DNA from 3 places in the Staphylococcus sp. mip270_02 genome. Region 3 is predicted to be linked to each of the others. Evidence: predicted binding sites of a transcription regulator. Region 3 holds the regulator's gene; each other region holds the start of a gene.

Region 1 (5,159 bases), 340 kb from region 3:
TTTTCCTCGGACATCTTGCTAGATTTAAGTTTGATAAATTTTCTTGGACCGCAAAATCAAGTGAATTTATAGAAAAGAAACAACTTAAATGGGGAAGTTTGATGTTTCATTTGGGGATTATACCTGTAGCAATGGGACATATAGTAGGTTTGCTTATTCCTGCTTCTTGGCTAACAGCAGTAGGTGTAAGTGATCATTTATACCACATTGGAGCTGTTTATATTGGAAGTATTTTTGGTATAATAACATTGATCGGTATGTTGTTATTAACCGCACGACGTGTAACCAAAAAAAATATTAGAAGATTAAGCTCAGCATCTGATATTATTGTTAATTTCTTATTATTAGCAATTGTTTTTATGGGATGCTACGCAACTCTAGTAACTAACGCAACGACACCATCATTTGATTATAGAGAAACAATATCAGTTTGGTTTAGACAATTATTTATATTTTCTCCAGATGCCGATTTGATGTTACAGGTGCCGCTAGCTTTTAAAACTCATATACTTTTAGGTTTTATTATTATGGCATTCTGGCCGTTTACTAGACTCGTGCATGTATGGAGTGTGCCACTCACATATGCAAGTCGTAGTTATATTATTTATCGTAAACATAAAGTTTGAATGGAGGCGATAAGTTGAATGCATTATCGTTAAGAGAAAGTATTAATTACCAATCAATATTAGACTCAATTCGAATCGAAGAAGGATTTGATTTTGCTGCAATCGCATTTTATGAGCAAGAAAGTGATATTTCGCCAATTAAATGGTGCTATGCCTCTGGAAATTTAAATAATCGTTATAAATTAATTGTACTACGCAAAGGAAAAGGATTAGCAGGTAATGTGATGAAGACGGGTAAGCGTATGGTGATAGAAAATGTAGCGCAATTATTATCTTCACACGAACAACATAAATATCCTATCGTTCTTTGTGAGTTATTAACAGCTATGGTTGCAATACCATTATGGTATGAAAAGAAAGTTTATGGTGTTTTGTTACTAGGTCAGCGAAATCAACAACCCTTGCCCAAAACATATAAAAACATATCACTTAAAAGTAAATTGGGTATATTTAATGAAGAAGATTAGGTGATTATAATGGAAAGCAAGCAACAGCTAGATATGGAAGCATTATTAATGCAATACTTTAATAATACGAGTGAAAAAATTGTATTTGTCGATAATCGTGGCCAAGTGATTGCAATGAACCAGGCAGCAAGTGATATCATCTCATTGGATAATGACTATGAAGGCATGACAAATGTCATATGTAATCATTGTGATGGTTATACTAATGAGTTCGAATTGCAATCATGTAGATATTGCTTTTTAGAAGCTGAAAATGTTGGGAATACAAGCTTTCAGGTATTTATGAAAACGACACGTGGTACAGTTGAGCCTTTTGCAGCTACCTATCAAACAATTGATGAATCCAAAGGAATTAAAGCGTTCACGTTACAAAATGTGTCACCTCAAATAGAAAGACATGATAAGATGTATCAACGAAAAATGATGCAAAAAACAATTTCTGCTCAAGAAAACGAAAGAAAACGGATATCTAGAGAATTACATGACAGCGTAGTACAAGAAATGCTAAATATAGATGTTGAATTAAGACTTTTAAAATATCAACAAGAAATAGAGCAGTTGGTTAACGGTTCTAAGCGTATAGAAGGATTGATGTCTAAATTAATTGATGATATACGTAATTTATCTGTAGAACTTAGACCATCTTCATTAGATGACTTAGGATTAGACGCAGCCTTTAAGACATATTTTAAACAGGTAGAAGTAAATTATGGTATCAATATTATCTATCAATCTAATTTAACGATGCGCAGGTTTGATAATGAAATTGAAACTGTAGTTTATAGAATAGTACAAGAAGCTTTGTTTAACGCCATAAAATATGCAAACGTTGATACAATTGAAGTTGAGGTACAAGTTAGTCACGGTAAACTAATTGCAGAAATTATAGATAGAGGCAATGGATTTATAAAGACAGACCAGCCAAAGGGAACTGGCTTGGGACTTTATGGTATGAACGAGCGTGCAGAACTTGTAAATGCTGAGATAAATATTGATACTCAAATAGGTCGAGGCACAATTGTTACATTAGAAGTTCCAATATAGGGAATAAGGAGACATTAATTTTGAGAATAGTTATCGCGGATGATCATGCAGTTGTGCGTACTGGATTTACAATGATATTAAATTATCAAGAAGATATGGAAGTCGTTGGGACTGCAGCCGATGGTGTGGAAGCTTATCAAAAAGTGATGAAGTACAAGCCAGATGTACTAATTATGGACTTAAGTATGCCACCTGGTGAGTCAGGGCTTATAGCAACAAGTAAAATTACAGAAAGTTTTCCAGATACAAAAATACTAATATTAACAATGTATGATGATGAAGAATATTTATTTCACGTATTAAGAAACGGTGCTAAAGGGTATATTTTAAAAAATGCCCCCGATGAACAATTGATACTAGCAATTAGAACAGTATTTAAAGGGGAAACATATGTTGATATGAAATTGACGACATCGCTAGTCAATGAATTCGTGAATAATTCAGGTGATGATAAGCAAACCACAACTGATCCTTATAAAATTTTATCAAAGCGTGAAATAGAGATATTACCTTTAATAGCAAAAGGTTATGGAAATAAAGATATCGCTGAGAAGTTATTTGTTTCTGTGAAAACAGTCGAGGCACATAAAACACATATCATGCAAAAATTAGAATTAAAATCAAAGCCAGAATTAGTAGAATATGCCATGAAGAAAAAATTGATTGATTTTTAAAGTAGTACTTATATAAAAGAGCTAACTTAATTGCCTAAAATATTCAGGCGTAGGTTAGCTCTTTCTTGTTGATTAGAACTTATTAAATACAAGGAGGAGTCGGTGAATAACTTAAATTTAGAAGTATATTTTGCTTATATAAAATTCCTTTAATTAAGTAGGGAAATTCCTGTATTTGTTAAGGGATAATCCTTATGTTCAATTTTTCACAAAGATTTTATAATGAAAATGTGGCCAGTATTCTGCTAATAGAAACGTTTATACTTACTCATATCACACCGGTGCTAATAATTATAATTGTTATATAGAAATACAGCACTTCAACTATATCCAAATACTGGCCTAATTTATCAAAAAAAATTTATAAATTGAAGGTGAAATGAATGAACAAAGCAAGTGGTGGTTTTCAACTAACATTGCAGTCTTTAAGTCTTGTTGTAGGGTTCATGGCATGGAGTATTATTGCGCCATTAATGCCTTTTATCTCTCAGGATGTACATATAACAAGCAGCCAACTTTCTATTATTTTAGCTATTCCTGTTATATTAGGTTCTATTTTAAGAGTGCCTTTTGGTTATTTAACAAATATTATTGGTGCGAAATGGGTATTCTTTTGTAGTTTTATTATATTATTATTTCCGATTTACTTTCTAAGCCATGCACAATCACCTAAGATGTTAATGGCATCAGGTTTCTTTCTTGGCGTAGGTGGTGCTGTATTTTCAGTAGGTGTGACATCTATACCTAAATATTTTCCAAAAGAGCGCGTAGGATTAGCAAATGGTATATATGGGATGGGGAATATAGGAACTGCCATTTCTTCATTCTTAGCGCCTCCGATTGCTGGTATCATAGGTTGGCAATCAACAGTTAGAGGTTATTTAATCGTCATAGTACTTTTTGCAATTTTTATGTTTTTATTAGGTGACAGTAAAGAACCCAAAATTAAAGTGCCTTTAGTTAAACAATATAAAATATTGATGAAAGATTTAAGGTTATATTATTTATCACTTTGGTATTTTATTACATTTGGTTCATTTGTAGCTTTTGGATTGTTTTTACCTAATTTCTTAGTACAAAATTTTGGTATCAGTGAAGTTGATGCTGGTATAAGAGCAGGGATATTTATCGCATTAGCTACTTTCCTAAGGCCGTTAGGAGGAGTGTTAGGAGATAAGTTTAATGCTGTAACTTTACTAATCTGCGACTTTATATTAATGATTATAGGTGCAATTACGCTAGGTTTATCAGATCATATACTATTATTTACAATTGGATGTTTACTTATTAGTATGTGCGCAGGTGTCGGTAATGGCTTAATATTTAAGCTCGTGCCAACTTATTTTGGAAAAGAGGCTGGATCAGCTAATGGTATTGTTTCGATGATGGGAGGCTTAGGCGGTTTCTTCCCACCATTAGTCATAGCTTATGTAACAAGTGTCACTGGAACAAGCCATTTCTCTTTTATCTTATTGGCTATATTCGGAGTTATTGCTTTAGTTACCATGATTCATATTATGAAACGTGAAAAATTAAATTCGACATTATAAAAAAAGCTGAAGTTAGATGGATTATCTAACTTCAGCTTTTAAATTTATCTTATAAAGATTATCAGTAGCCAATAAAATGACTATATTAATCTATTTGAATATTGGATGCTGACTGTTCTTCTTTGTCTTTTTTAGGTAGTGTTACGTTTAATATACCATTTTCAAACGATGCTTTAATAGCAGTTTCATCTATATTGTCAAAAGGATATTGACGTTTAACATCGCTATAAACCCGTTCTTGATGAAGGATGCGAACGTTTTCTTCTTGTTCTTTAGTATTATTTGATTGCTTACCTTCAATTGTTAAAGTGTCATTTTCAAATTGTAAACTAATATTTTCTTTTTTAAAACCAGGGAGTTCAGCTTCGATTATGAAGGCACGATCTAACTCTCTTACATCTGATTTAATGCTTGAAGTTTCAGGAAAGTTTTCAAAAAATTGACGTCCAAAATCTCTAAATAACTCAGTTGCGTCGCCTTCAAAAAATGGATTGTTATACGTTTTTTTATCAAAAGCCATTGTATCTCTCTCCTTAAATTTTTAGATTTAGTCGATTGAAATTTGTGTTTTTGTTTGCTTGATTGGCAGATTTATCGTTAAGATGCCGTCATTCATAGATGCTTTTATTTTATTTGTGTCTATATGTTTAAAGATAAACTGTCTACTTTGCTTATTAGAATTGCGTTCGTTAATTAAATAAGTACCTTGCTGTTCTAAATCAGATGAACGTTTTGCTAGTATAGTTAATGTTTTATGTTCGAAATTAATAGTAATATCATCTTTTTGATAACCAGGAA
Region 2 (5,159 bases), 180 kb from region 3:
ACCTTTTAAGCGATCTAAAACTTGGGTGATATCGAATAGACTATCATACTTTTCAGTATCTATATTAATATGCATATTATCAAATTGATTAGCCTTCAATAATATTTCACGTAAATTGCGATAAGCAAGATCTATATCAAATTCTGAACCTAACTGACTCAGTTTAATAGACATGTGACCATCTAAGTTATGATTATAAATTGCATACATCACTTCTATGATTTGGTCTTTTGCTTGGATTGCTTCACCTTCAGTTAGAACAAACTCTCCAAGGCAATCTACTGTAACAGTAATCCCCTTGTTATTTAAACGTTCAATTGTGTCCACCAAGGCAGTAATAGTATTACCCGCAACTACTTTATTTGCCCCGAGCATCGGCCCGATTTCCTTGGCGCTCTTATTCAAAAGCGGATTATTTGATAATCCGATAAAAAAATTCTTCACAATTGGCATATTAATTCCTCCTATTCCGCTTATAGCTATGTTTCATTAATAGTGTAGCATGAATCAAATAGTAATGAAATCGTTTACAATAAAATATATTACACTTTAAATTATTAAATATACTCATGAGTTCCATATTCAAGAGAATTATAAATTTAGTTGTAGGAAATAAACTCACTTTTAGAGTTGTATTGTTATGTTTAAAATGGAAAAACTACATGATATTTTGATACAATATAGTTAATGAATTTAAAGTAGAAGGGGAAGTATGGATAATGTGGAAATGGGAAACCGAAAATGAAGCCAAAGGTGTTGTTGTAATCGCACACAACATGCTTGAACATACAGGTAGATACGCATATGTAATTACAATGCTTCGCCGTAATGGGTACCATGTAATTATGGGTGATTTGCCAGGACAAGGGCAAACTTCACGTTCAAACAAAGGGCAAATTGATAATTTTGATGTATATCATGAGCACATACTTGAATGGATCCGAATAGCGAATGAATATAAATTGCCAACTTATGTCTTAGGCGTAGGATTGGGTGGTTTAATTGTTTTAAACTTGCTTGAAAAAGTGGAAGTACCAATTGAAGGCTTGATGTTACTTTCACCTTTACTTGAGTTTAAAAAAAGCAATAAAACTAGAAAAGATAAGATTATTTCGAATATAGGTAAACTTGCTAAAGATACTAGGTTTAAAGTTGGTATTACAGTTGAAGATTTAACTAGAAATTCAGAAGTAATCGATGAAACAAATAATGATCAACTTATGCTACAAAAAGTAACATATCATTGGTATAAACAAATTGTTGAGATAATGAAGGAAACAGTAAACCACTTAAAAGATGTGAAATCTTTACCATTGCTTTTAATGTATGGTACAGAAGATAAAGTAGCTGATGTCACGGCGATGGATTTAATAAAAGAAAAAATAATTACTGAAGAATTATATTTCAAAGCTTGGGATGGGTTATATCATGAAATACATAATGAACCTGAAAGAGATGAAGTAATGAGATATATTTTATCTTTCTTGAATAATAGTTCAAGTAACAATGGATTCATAGTTCATGATGAAAATGAAGTCTCATAATAATCAAGAAATCTAAATAAAGGCCAGTTGCGAATACACATTTAATAAGAAAGCGTACCTTAGTGTGCGTTTTCTTTTTTAATTTTGATTGGCGAACGAAAAAAATTAATTTGTGAATTACATCACAAAAACATTGCGTTTTTTCTCGGTCCCTGTTATATTTAATTTGTGAAATAAATCACAATAAAAGTTCGTATACGTAAGGAGAGTCTTATTATGGAATATATTAAAAGTAATAAAGTGGTTTTAATTGGAGATGGCGCTGTAGGCTCTAGCTATGCATTCGCATTAGTTGCTCAGGGTGTAGCGGATGAATTAGTGATTATTGATTTAGCAGAAGAAAAAGTTAAAGGTGACGTTATGGATTTGAACCACGCTGCACCTTATGGTGGATCACCTATAAAGATTAAAGCGGGTAGTTATAAAGATTGTGATAATGCAGACATAGTTGTAATTACTGCTGGTGCTGCTCAAAAACCAGGAGAAACAAGGTTAGATTTAATTGAAAAAAATACAAAAATATTTAAAAATATAGTTTCTGAAGTAATGGATTCAGGGTTTGATGGTATTTTTCTTGTAGCTACAAATCCTGTAGATGTTCTGACTTATGTAACAAGAGAGGTTTCAGGTTTACCAAAAGAAAAAGTCATTGGTTCTGGAACGATATTAGATACTGCAAGATTTAAATACGAATTGGCAGAAGAATTTGGTGTATCAGATAGAAGTGTTCACGGTCAAATTATAGGCGAACATGGAGATTCAGAATTAGCAGTTTGGTCACAAGCAAATATTGCAGGTCAACCGCTATATCAATTACTTAAAGATGATCCCGAAAGACAACACAGAATTGAAGAAATTTTTGTGAATACTCGTGATGCGGCGTATGATATTATTCAAGCTAAAGGGGCGACATACTATGGTATCGCTATGGGCTTGGTTCATATTACAAAAGCTATATTAAATAATCAAAATCTCATCTTAACAGTTTCTAGTTATTTAGAAGGAGAATATAACCAAAAAGATGTCTATGTAGGTGTTCCTACAAAAATTAACCGACAAGGCGCGGTGAAAGTATTTGAAATACCTTTAAACGAGGAAGAAGAAAGTTTATTCAACAATTCTGTCAATATTTTGAAAGAAATGCAAAATAAAATATCTCATTTAATTGCATAATTCATAGTTTGAATTTAAACTGTATATAAGATTAATTTTATTAAAAATTCTAATATTTATTCAGTGAAGATTTTATATCACAATGAATGATGATTTTTATGAATTAATTTTACATGTTTAAACTTTATTCTATGATTGGGGGATTATTATATGGGGAAGACATTTGCTGATAAAGTTGATGGCGTATTGCAATTGGAATCGGTTTTAAAAGAAATTGACGATATTTTTGCCAAAGTACAAAAGCAATACAAAATGTCAAAAGAAGAAATATTGATTCTTCTTACACTTTGGAAAGAAGGTTCAATGACTTTAAAGGAAATGGATGATTTTGTTCATATTAAGTCTTATAAACGTACAAGAACGTATAATGATTTAGTTGAAAAAACTTGGATCATTAAAGAAAGACCACAGAATGATGAACGTACAGTTATCATACATTTCAATGAAGATTTAAAAGATCAACGGGAAAGTCTTTTAAACTTTTTTAAAGAAGAAATTGATGGCAAATCAACAAGTATTCAAAACAGTCTTAAATCTATCATTAATCTATAGGGAATAGTAAAGCCACAGTGCCTATGCACTGTGGCTTTATTTTTTATAAAATAAGTTCTGTGATACATATATTATTTTGTATTTGCATGTTTCTTGTTATTATCTTTTTTCGATTGCACAAATAAATGGTGGATCGTTTTGCTGATTTATAAATTGATACTGTAAAATGTGAGCTTTGTTTTGGTCAAAGTTTTTCAAATAATTTATTACAGCATCACGTTCAATTTTTCCTTCTTCATGCCCTGGATATATTACCAAGATAATGATACCTTCTGATGATAAAATTTCAAATATAGCTTCGATAGCTGCAATAGTACTATTCGGTAGTGTAACAACAGATTTATCTCCTTTAGGAAGATAACCTAAATTAAATATTGCAGCATCTACCGCTCCATGTGATTCAGCAGGTATATATTTCTTCACCTCTGAATGACTTGCCTGATGAAGTGTCACATTATCAAAATCTTTCGTTTTTTGCAGTGTATTTAGGATTGCAGCTTCCTGTATATCAAAAGCATGCACATGACCTCTTGCAACGTGTCGTGCTAAAAATAACGTATCATTTCCATTACCGCATGTAGCATCGATAACAATGCTCTCATCATGTGTGTGTTGTTTGATAAGCGTCTTAGCAAAAGGGAGAATACGTTCTAATTTCATGATTTCACAGTGCTTTCGAAAAATTTACCTTGATAAGATGCTCTACGTGCTAGTTCGTTATCAATTTCATTTAAAACTTCCCATTTATTGACACTCCACATTGGGCCAACCATTAAATCAATCGGACCATCACCAGTAATACGATGAACAATCATTTCTTTTGGAATAATTTCTAATTGATCACAAACTAAGTTAGTATATTCTTCTTGCGACATAAATTCAAGCATACCTTTGTCGTATTGTTTGACCATTGGTGTGCCTTTAAGTAAGTGAAGTAAGTGAATCTTAATACCTTGGACATCCATTTGCGCTACTTCCTTAGCTGTTTCCATCATCATATTATAATCTTCACCAGGTAAACCATTAATAATATGTGTACAAATATTAATGTTATGCTTACGTAATTTTGCTATACCTTCATAATAAGTTTCCATATCATGTGCGCGATTAATTAGGTCTGAAGTTTCTTGATGGATTGTTTGTAAGCCTAATTCCACCCATAGATATGTACGTTCATTAAGTTCTGCTAAATACTCAACTACGTCATCTGGTAAGCAATCAGGACGAGTACCTATAGACAGGCCGACGACGCCCGGCTCTTTTAGTGCAGTTTCATATTTTTCACGTAATACTTCAACAGGTGCGTGTGTATTAGTGAATGCTTGGAAATATGCGATATATTGTCCGTCATGCCATTTTTCGTGCATTCTATCTTTAATTTGTCTAAATTGTACTTCGATAGGATCCACACGGTTTCCTGCAAAATCACCACTGCCTGCTGCTGAACAGAACGTGCAACCGCCATGTGCAACAGTGCCATCCCTATTTGGACAATCGAAGCCACCATCAATTGCAACTTTAAATATCTTTTGACCAAATTTATTTTTCAAGTGATAATTCCATGTGTGATATCTCTTATTCTCGAATGCGTAAGGGAAAAATTGTCCCATATAACATTTTCCTTTCTAAATTCATTCTAGTTAAAGATTTTAACATATTTTAGTGATATAGTGTTTAGAGTAAAATGAGAAATTTAAATTTAGAAGGGAGCTTAATGTTATGAATATGCCTAAATCAGTATGGTGGTTAGTTATTGGTATGGCATTAAATATCACAGGCTCAAGTTTTTTATGGCCGTTAAATACAATTTATATGAATGAACAATTAGATAAAAGTTTGACTATGGCTGGATTAGTGTTAATGATTAACTCTTTTGGTATGGTCATTGGT
Region 3 (5,159 bases):
CAACATCGATCATCGCCTCTTGATAATTAAATGATGTTAGTGAAATATGAGGTTGTATATCGTGTAATTCTAAACCCGCAATCAGACCTTCTTTACGTTGAACACCTACAGCAATATCACTTTCTGTCACACCAAAGAATTTAATATGTTTATAACCTTTTTGACCTAACATATCACCAACCAAGTATCCAGCTTGATAATCATTATGAATGATGCAATGTAAATCATTATGTGCTTGACCAACGATAATCACAGGAACATTTATTTTATTAATAACTTCTAAATGTTTATCTGTGATCTCTGTTGCCATAAAGACAATACCATCTACCTTACTTCTATTAAACGTTTCAAGGGCATCAATTTCTAATTGAGTATTAAGATTTGTATAATTTAGAAGCAAACTATAATTCAATTGATCACAAATCATTTTGACTCCTTTAATTGTTTCATCAACAGCAAAAGAGTTCATTCTAGGTATAATTGCCCCTATCATATTAGTTCTACGCGCACGTAAACTTTGTGCAAATTGATTAGGCTGATAGTCATTTTCGCGAATGACTTTATCTAATCTTTGTTTTGTTTTTAAACTTACCGATCCATTATTTAAGTATCTCGACACTGTGCTTTTTGAAACGCCAGCAATCTTAGCTATATCAGCAATGTTCTTCATATTTTCTCACTCTCATTAATTAGCTATTATAAACAATACTTATTTTATCATAATGCAATCGCTTTAAATACTATTTAAATCTACGTTTATAGAAAGGTTAAAACTTACTAATAGTATCTCTAAATAAGTGATATATAAATTGAGATTTTAATATGATATAGTTGTGGAAATAACAACCTTAAGGAGCGATATACCATGAATAAAGGTAAATTGTACACCTTTATAATATTAAGTATTTGTATAATAGTTATTGTTGTTTCTTTGTCATTTTTACTTAAAAATGGTAGTTACTCAGCAATTTTTTCAGCCTTTATCCCTATAATGATATTAATTATTTACTTTATCTTTAAAGCTAAAGGCACTAATAAAGATAAAGATTAAGAATGTTTATTGGTTATATAGTTATTCAGTTTAATGTAGGCAAAACATGACAAAAACTGTAAGGCTAAATTTATTAAATTTATTTTTACTCATTGTTTTAATATTAGCGTTAAATACTAATACCTTTGAATCTTTTTCTATTTATTTGGTCATTGTTCTACCGATAATAATTTTAATAATTGGAATCTATGCATCAATTACAAATATTAAAAAAACAAAATTTTGACTACAAAATATATAATAAATTCAAATAATAAAAAGACTTAAAATAAAAATGATCGAACTCAGAGCATAGCTATGAATTCAATCATTTTTATTTTAATTATTATGTTGTCTAATTGACTAAGTGAAGTTCACTTGCAGTCTCAATCTCAACTATTACTATTAATTAAGCTTTTTGAATTGTGATTGTCCATGATGCATCATCTAATTGTTCATAATTAGTAACTGGATAGCCTTGCTCAGCTGCCCAATTTGGTAAAGCTTCAGTTGCTTGAGTACAATCAAAATCTATTTTTAATTCATCACCATTATCTAACGTATTCATTTTCTTTTGTGCTTCTATTAACGGGAATGGACAAACCATTCCAACTGTACCTAACTCGTGTACCATAATTTGTGCCTCCTATATTAATTATATTGTTTGCGTTTGTGATGTTACAGTTTCGTTAGAAGTTTGCTTCTGCGCTTTTTTCATAGGTCTGATAAACACAAAATAACTCATTGTCCAAGCTCCTAAAATCATTGAAGCAAGCGCAATCCAACCTTTCCATGACATCGTTGCTGTTTCTACTAGTCCATTACCTATTGAACAACCACCTGCTACTGAAGCGCCAAATCCCATAAGCACGCCGCCAATAATACTATTACGAATAGTTTTTGTATCTGGCAATCTCCATTTAAACTCTCTTGCCCCTTTAGCCGCAATATAAGATCCTAGGAATATCCCAAGAACTAAGAAAACACCCCAGTCTAATAATTTCAAATCACCAGTTACAAAAAACTGTACTAGATTAGCGGATGGTGTTGTAATACCTAGTCCATACATTCTTCCTGTCGACTCACTTACAGGCCATGCAATTAAAGCAATGAGCCCTACTGCAATAGCAGCAACAAATGGGTGGTATTTCTTTTCAAATAAATAATGCCGCAAACCTGTGAATTTCTGTTTTAATTTAGGAACAGCAAATTTAGGTTTCGGTTTGCGTAAAGTTTTGACTACAAAAAACACTGTGATAAATGTAAGTATTGCTACCCAAACCCATGTCGGTATCCCTGTAGTTTGTGATATGCTTGTATTAACATTTGTAGGCTTATTTAAACCATCCATTAATGGTAATAATAATCCATATTTCGTAGCTGCCGAAGTAAATGCATAGGCGATGAGTGCCATCCAACTGCCTATTAAACCTTCACCTGCTCTATACCATGTACCGGTTGCACATCCGCCAGCTAATATAATACCTAAACCAAATATAAATGAACCTATTACTGTTCCAATAATAGGATAAGTTGACTCAGGTATTTGTACTAAACCAGTAGAAGTCAAAATGAGCAATCCTATACTTTGAACTGTAATTGCTATAAGTAATGCATAAAACATTTTGTTACTCTTTTGAATATACATATCTCTAAATCCACCAGCCAGACAAAACCGTGTTCTTTGCATAACAAAGCCTAAAAGACTTCCCACAATAATGCCGCTGATTATTAACCAAGTCATATTAATAACCTCTTTTCCGATAAAATCAATAAGATTAATAATATTAGAAATCGTATAAAATTTCAACCTTGCAACTCATAAATTTTTAATTTTCTACTAACTTATATAGTAACAGTATTTCCAAATTAAAATTAAACACCCATAAAAAAAATAGTTTTTTATAAACACAGCACACTGAGTGTATTACTGTATCTATAAAAAACTAACTAATCATTTTTTATTTATTGCTATAATTTTTCATAAAAAATAATAGCGATTGTAATTCAATACCTAAATCAATATGATGAACTTGAACGTCTGATGGAGTTAGCACACGACTTGGTGTAAAGTTAAGTATCCCTTTAACACCTGAATCTACTAATACATCAGCTACGTTTTGAGCTGCTTCTTCAGGCGTAGTCAATATCACTACATCTATATCTTCTTGTGTTAATATTTCCTTTATTTTATCAAATGGACTTACTGTCACTTTACCTATTTGTGTCCCAATAACCTCTTCACGAATATCGAATGCTTCAGTTATAGTCATTTCATCATGTATTGAAAAGTTATATGTTAATAATGCTTTACCTAAGTTCCCTACACCTACAATTGCAATTTTAATCTCGTCATTTTCGCTAATTTCATTTTTAAAAAAATGTAATAAGCTATCAATATTATAGCCATAGCCTTTCTTGCCTAACTCGCCAAAATAAGAAAAATCTCTTCGAATCGTCGCAGAATCAATATTTAAGCCCTCGCTGATGGCTTTAGAATTAACTCTATCAATGCCTTTAGATTTTAATGTATTGACGAATCTATAATATAACGGTAAACGTTTCAATGTGGCACGAGGAATCTTTTCGCTTTGATTAGCCAAGATTATTTCCCCCTATTTCATTATCTGTTATTCATTAATCTTATAATCACTACAACATTATACATGACTGAATAATAAAAATAAACAATGATAGTTTTAACAACACGCTGAATACTGTAGAATGATAATGAATAGAGAGGTGCAAAATCAGATGATATTATTACAACTCAATGATTTAACTAAATCATTCGACGGCGAAGATATTTTTAATAATGTGGATTTTGAAGTTAAAACTGGTGAACGCATTGGTATTGTAGGTCGTAATGGCGCCGGAAAATCTACATTAATGAAAATAATTGCTGGTGTTGAAGATTATGATAGTGGTCATATTTCTAAGAGTAAAAATTTGAAACTTGGTTATTTAACACAGCAAATGACATTAAATACAGATCAAACTGTATTTGAAGAAATGTCTAAGCCGTTTGAGGCAATGAAAAATTTAGAACAAGAAATGAAATTGGAAACAGATTGGTTAGCACAACATGCGAATGAGTATGATACTGAGGCATATAAATCTCATATCGATCGCTATGAAGCGTTATCCAATCAATTTGAACAACAAGATGGCTATCAATATGAAAGCAAAATTAAAACAGTCTTACACGGATTGAATTTTAGTGAAGCGGATTTCGACCGACCTATCAACGACTTTAGCGGTGGTCAAAAAACAAGATTATCTTTGGCACAAATGTTACTAAGCGAACCTGATTTATTACTTTTAGACGAACCCACCAACCATTTAGATATGGAAACGACCCAATGGTTAGAAAGTTATTTAAATTACTTTAAAGGTGCCATCGTAATTATTAGTCATGATAGATATTTCTTAGATAAAATTGTGACTCAAATTTATGACGTTGCACTCGGTGATGTTCAACATTATGTAGGCAATTATGCTCAGTTTATTAATCAAAGAGATAAATATTATGAAAAACGTATGCAAGAATATGAGAATCAACAAGCTGAAATTAAACGATTAGAGACTTTTGTCGATAAAAATATTGCCCGCGCTTCAACTACAGGTATGGCTAAGAGCCGTAGGAAAATGTTGGAAAAGATTGAACGCATAAATAAACCTATGATTGATGCTAAAAGTGCCAACATTCAATTTGAATTTGATCGTAATACTGGTAATGATGTCTTCCATATAAAAAATTTAGAAATCGGCTATGAGTCTCCGGTTACTAAAGGAATCACTTTTGAAGTAACAAAAGGAGATCATATTGCAATTATCGGACCTAATGGCATTGGGAAATCAACTTTAATAAAAACCATTGCCAATATACAAAATGCATTAAATGGGACAATCACTACCGGTGCCAACTTAAAAATTGGTTATTATGATCAAAAGCAAGCCGAATTTAAATCAAATAAAACAATACTTGATTACTTATGGGACCAATACCCTACTATGAATGAAAAAGACATTCGCGCTGTTTTAGGTCGTTTTCTATTTGTACAAGAAGACGTTAAAAAAATAATTAACGATCTATCGGGTGGAGAGAAAGCACGTTTACAGCTTGCTT

Evidence for each region. The regulator Rex, encoded in region 3, represses fermentation and respiration genes when NADH is low (regulators of the CRP and FNR family bind a similar motif). The targets are predictions, from matches to a motif close to TTGTGAAATATTTCACAA.
Region 1: a site for Rex is predicted at 3,006-3,023, ahead of ACW5YJ_RS04385 (nitrate/nitrite transporter). Genes of this name have one in related genera too.
Region 2: a site for Rex is predicted at 1,711-1,728, ahead of ACW5YJ_RS07160 (L-lactate dehydrogenase). Genes of this name have one in related genera too.

The regions. Positions count from the first base shown of each region.
Region 1 is NZ_CM132934.1:993,597-998,755, forward strand. Features, by position in the region: gene narI (respiratory nitrate reductase subunit gamma) at 1-626, shown strand, start outside; gene nreA (nitrate respiration regulation accessory nitrate sensor NreA) at 641-1,093, shown strand; gene ACW5YJ_RS04375 (sensor histidine kinase) at 1,103-2,137, shown strand; gene nreC (nitrate respiration regulation response regulator NreC) at 2,158-2,811, shown strand; gene ACW5YJ_RS04385 (nitrate/nitrite transporter) at 3,195-4,361, shown strand; gene ACW5YJ_RS04390 (Hsp20/alpha crystallin family protein) at 4,447-4,881, opposite strand; gene ACW5YJ_RS04395 (Hsp20/alpha crystallin family protein) at 4,909-5,159, opposite strand, start outside.
Region 2 is NZ_CM132934.1:1,513,095-1,518,253, forward strand. Features, by position in the region: gene ACW5YJ_RS07150 (proline dehydrogenase family protein) at 1-453, opposite strand, end outside; gene ACW5YJ_RS07155 (alpha/beta fold hydrolase) at 720-1,544, shown strand; gene ACW5YJ_RS07160 (L-lactate dehydrogenase) at 1,761-2,717, shown strand; gene ACW5YJ_RS07165 (transcriptional regulator, SarA/Rot family) at 2,868-3,269, shown strand; gene mnmM (tRNA 5-(aminomethyl)-2-thiouridylate-methyltransferase MnmM) at 3,369-3,929, opposite strand; gene mnmL (tRNA modification radical SAM protein MnmL/YtqA) at 3,926-4,879, opposite strand; gene ACW5YJ_RS07180 (MDR family MFS transporter) at 4,989-5,159, shown strand, end outside.
Region 3 is NZ_CM132934.1:1,334,343-1,339,501, reverse strand. Features, by position in the region: gene ACW5YJ_RS06130 (LacI family DNA-binding transcriptional regulator) at 1-670, opposite strand, end outside; gene ACW5YJ_RS06125 (hypothetical protein) at 866-1,051, shown strand; gene ACW5YJ_RS06120 (sulfurtransferase TusA family protein) at 1,440-1,664, opposite strand; gene ACW5YJ_RS06115 (YeeE/YedE family protein) at 1,686-2,774, opposite strand; gene ACW5YJ_RS06110 (redox-sensing transcriptional repressor Rex) at 2,992-3,633, opposite strand; gene abc-f (ribosomal protection-like ABC-F family protein) at 3,785-5,159, shown strand, end outside.